One region of the Selenomonas sp. oral taxon 138 str. F0429 genome, then DNA from elsewhere that is predicted to be linked to it. Evidence: riboswitches for the same ligand, from Rfam matches in the RefSeq annotation. Region 1 holds a riboswitch; the other holds the start of a gene.

Region 1 (2,204 bases):
TTTGTCCAGTCGGAGATAAAGCGTAGAGAGCAGAACGGAAAGCACAGCGGCGTCAGCATCTTCGCGAATAAAATCAAATGCGGATGCTGTGGAGGTTGGTACGGAGCGAAGGTATGGCACTCCACGGATAAGTACCGCAGAGTCATCTATCGTTGCAACAAGAAATACGCCCACAAGGGCAAGCCATGCAGCACACGGCATCTGACGGAGTGTGAGATCAAACAGATTTTCGTTAAGGCTCTGAACTCCTTGGTGGAAGTCAAAGAGAATGTGATTGCGGAACTCCGTTCTCTGATTGGCAGTGTTTGCCAAACGGGGGAGATGACGGAGGAACGGGATAAAGTAGAGCAGGAACTCGGCGTTTTGGCAGAACGGCTCGAAATGCTGATTCGAGAGAATGCACGGGTAGCACAGGATCAGACGGTGTATCTGAAACAGGAAAATGAGATTCGTGCGATTTATATGGAAAAGCAGGGGGATATGGAAAAGTTGGATGACCAAATTGCCGAGAGGGAGAGCAAGAGAAACACCTTGGAGACCATGATTCAAGTAGTATGTGGTATCGACGGGGAGCTAGTTGAGTTTGACGAGGAATTATGGAGTGGGCTGCTCGAGCACATTTGTGTGAAGGCGGACGGTCAGATAGTTGTTATTTTCAAGGGCGAGATTGAAATTGGTGTTTGAGGATAATTCATGTATGCAAAAAGGGAATATAGTTGTATAGTATGTCTTGACAAGGGATAAAGGCTCATGCTACCATAGTCACGGAAACAGCAAAACTTTATACGGTTGAGTCAGGTGCCGCAAGGCTTAATAGGGAATCCGGTAGATGCCGGAGCGGTCCCGCCACTGTAGCAGCGAGTGCCTCTGTGATATGCCACTGGGAAACTGGGAAGGTACAGGGAAACGATGAACTGGAGCCAGGAGAACTGCCTGATTTAGAATCGCCGATTGACCTACGAGTGATGGGGAGGAGATTACGTGCATCGAATTTTTCGGTGTATTAGTTTTGTGTGGTACTTTTGCCATGATGTGATGAAGTTTCAGCCTCATTTCTCGTATGGGAGAAATGAGGCTGTTTTATATGTAATGATCTCTGTATTATTTTTTAGGAGGAGAAAGGAAGTCTTTCAAAAAATGAATCCATGGAAAAAGAAATGTCTCACATTGGCAGTCCTCTGTGCGTTGACAGGTGGGAATACCCCCATTGTAGGCGCAGCTGAACGTAATTTTTCCGCCGAGGCATCATCGTCCGACACGGCAGAAAATGGAATGGATGAGTCTTCTCGTTCTTTACAGAGCGAACGCGATCTTGGTGAGACGATCGTCACAGCGACCCGCATCTCAGAACCGCTGATGAAGGTTCCCGCCAATGTCACAGTAATTACATCAAAGGAACTGGAAAAACGGCATGTGTTCAGCCTGCGTGAGGCTCTGGCACGTGAGGCGGGGATCTATATCTCACCGACAGCGGATGTCAAGGACGGCGTGACAATGCGTGGGTTTTCCGGTTCTGATATTCTCGTTATGTATAACGGGCAGATGCTCAATACCGCCTTTGACGGCGGCGTGAACTGGGATTCGATCCCCCTCTCAAACATTGACCGCATTGAGATCGTGCGCGGTGCAGCCTCTTCGCTCTACGGCGGTCATGCCGTTGCAGGTGTCATCAATATCATTACCAAGAAGCCGGATGCGTCAGACAGCACAAAAATGGAGCTGATTCACGGGCAGATCGATGTCCTGCGCGGCAGCAATAATACATGGCAGCGCGGGCTTCAGGTCACGGGTGGTGATAAAAACATCTCCTTCCGCGTCGGCTATGAAAAGCGCACCTCGGACGGCTGGGTAGGACATGCCGTTACAACTGATGAGGACGATAGAAGCTATACGCCCGATGCAACCGGATCCTTCCACAAATTGTCTGATGGTAATTATATTGTAGGGAGCCGCGGCGCAAAGAAGAAGAAAAGCGAAAATACCTTCGTTGATCTGAATTATGCGTTCGACAAGAACCGCTCGCTCGATTATAGTTATTTGCACGCCTCATACGAGTATTCCTATCACGATCCCATCACCTATTTCCGTGATTTTGCAGGAAATCCTACATTTTCGGGCATTGTGCAGCTGCCAAACGGCAACTACCTTACTGTCACGCCCGATGACTTCCTCGGCTACCTCGGTAGGAGGGAGCAGGATATTCA
Region 2 (2,204 bases), on a different contig from region 1:
ATCGCCGAGGTCTGCATCGGGACGTTGATCTGCTTTTCGAGCACCATTGCGATGACAACGCCGATCAGGATGACAGCGCAGATGACCATCTTGCGCGGATCCTTTGCCTCCTCCGCCTCACCTGCGACCGCCTCGCTGTCCACGAGCTTGCGCGGGCAGAGCTTGCGGCCGATCGTGAGCATATAGATCATGCCCGCGATGGAGAGCGGGATACCAATCCATGCGAATTCGAAGAAGCCGAACGGCGTTAGTCCCGAGGCACCGAGCGTCGCGCTCATGAGGATGTTCGGCGGCGTACCGATCATCGTGATCGTGCCGCCGACGTTTGCCGCGACGGCGAGCGCCATGAGCTGCGGCGAGACGGGCAGTTTTGCCGCTGCGCAGATCTGGATGACGACGGGCATGAGGCACGCGACTGTCGCCGTGTTCGAGGACACGGACGAGAGGACAATCGTTATGAGCATCAGTGCCGCCATTAATGCACGCTCGTCATTGCCCGATTTTTTGACGACGGCGATGCCGATTTTTTGCGCGAGTCCCGTCTGGAACATCGCGGCGCCGATGATGAACATGCCTGCGAAGAGGACAACGGTGGAATTCGACAGACCTGAGAAAACCTGTGCCGGGGTGAGCACCCCCAAGAGTCCGAGCGCGATCGCCGCGCCCATTGCCGTGACGGCGAGCGGGATAATCTCTGTGGCGAAGAGGAACGCCGCCACCCCGAGAACACCCAATGTCAGCATTGCTGCATCCATGAATACATCTCCTATTCATACAGTTCGTTCGGGATTGCTGCGGGTATCAACAAGCCCGATTAGTTTCCGTAGTATATTTCGGAAACTTTCTTTCGACGAATTCTTATAATTCTCTCTCTATTCCGTTTTTCCTGCTATATTTTGGACAAAAGCCCTATGAAACTTTGACATTGAAATGATAAACAACAGTTATTATTTGCCTGCATTCATATATAGTGTTGTTTATTTTTCGAAACGGAAATGGCATGAGGTTCATAGAGAAAATGCAAAATCGCTTGACATACACATAGGCTTTAATTATACTGTCATACGAATTCATTTCAATCAAAATTCATAAGTAGATTCGGTGCCCGAGAGGGCGTAACAGGGAAATCGGGGACTGCCGACCCATGTGGGCGGCAGATCTGAGAGCCGATGCGGTCCCGCCGCTGTAATGCTGAGAACGTTCCAATATGTCACTGACAGAGCTTTTCTGTTGGGAAGGCGGAGCGGACGATGATGCAGAGCCAGAAGACCTACCGAGTCTCGTGCGCCGGAGCGCTGCGCCCATGCGTCGCACTTCTCTGCATCCTGCGATGGACAGGACGGCAGGCTTTTTTCGTGTGAGAAAGTCCCGTTCTGCTGTGGACGGGACTTTTGCATGATTTGCGCGATGAATTCAGGAGCTATGGATTATTGGGGGGGGACGGGCTTTGTCCGTCTATATCAAGGAGGAAAATGGAGATGACAAAACGAAAGCTCATGTGCGCGATTGCACTCGCGACGGCTGGCTCGGTCTGGATGGGAGCTGCAAGTGCTGCGGAGAAGACGGAGACGATGGACTCCTACGAACTCGCACCGGTCGATGTGGAGGGACAGCGGCAGGCGGAACCTGCGGAGGAAGAGGCGACGATGCCCGGCGGATTTGTGAGCAGCAAGCCCTCGGTCGGACTGCTCGGATCGCAGGATGTCATGGATGTGCCGCTTGCGGTGACGGAGATCAGCCACAAGACGCTCGAGACCTTTGCAACGCCGACGGACGGCGTGAACGGCGCGCTCGTGCTGAACCCTGCCGTGCGTGTGCAGACGGGACATCTCTATCAGGATATTGCAATCCGCGGTTTTCGCATCAACGGGCATGCAAGCTATACCAATGGGATTCCGGGGATGTTCGGGCAGATGAATCTGCCGTATTACTGGGTGGATCGCGTCAGCGTGATCGCAGGACCGAACATCGGCGTGAGCGGTGCGGCGATCAACGAGGCTGCGGCGGGGACAGTCAACTATATCTCCAAGCGTGCAGAGAGCGATGCGGCGCAGGCGAAGATCTCCTATCTCGGCGGCAAGTCTGTCGAGGAGGCGGTCGATGTCAGCAACCGCTTCGGCAAGGACGACCGCTATGGCGTGCGCATTACGGCGACGAATCAAAATGGGGAGACGGCGGTCAAACATGAGAAGATGGATCGTCAG

What was found. Region 1 has a riboswitch for cobalamin ahead of HMPREF9163_RS09610 (TonB-dependent receptor). Riboswitches for the same ligand answer to the same signal wherever they lie in the genome.
Region 2: it holds a riboswitch for cobalamin, as region 1 does, so the genes downstream of both, HMPREF9163_RS04540 (TonB-dependent siderophore receptor) here and HMPREF9163_RS09610 (TonB-dependent receptor) in region 1, are expected to answer to the same signal.

The regions. Positions count from the first base shown of each region.
Region 1 is NZ_KB290949.1:45,014-47,217, reverse strand. It holds partial or broken gene HMPREF9163_RS12590 (recombinase zinc beta ribbon domain-containing protein) at 1-684, shown strand, start outside; cobalamin riboswitch at 780-952, shown strand; gene HMPREF9163_RS09610 (TonB-dependent receptor) at 1,138-2,204, shown strand, end outside.
Region 2 is NZ_KB290935.1:23,246-25,449, reverse strand. It holds gene HMPREF9163_RS04545 (SLC13 family permease) at 1-755, opposite strand, end outside; cobalamin riboswitch at 1,083-1,293, shown strand; gene HMPREF9163_RS04540 (TonB-dependent siderophore receptor) at 1,479-2,204, shown strand, end outside.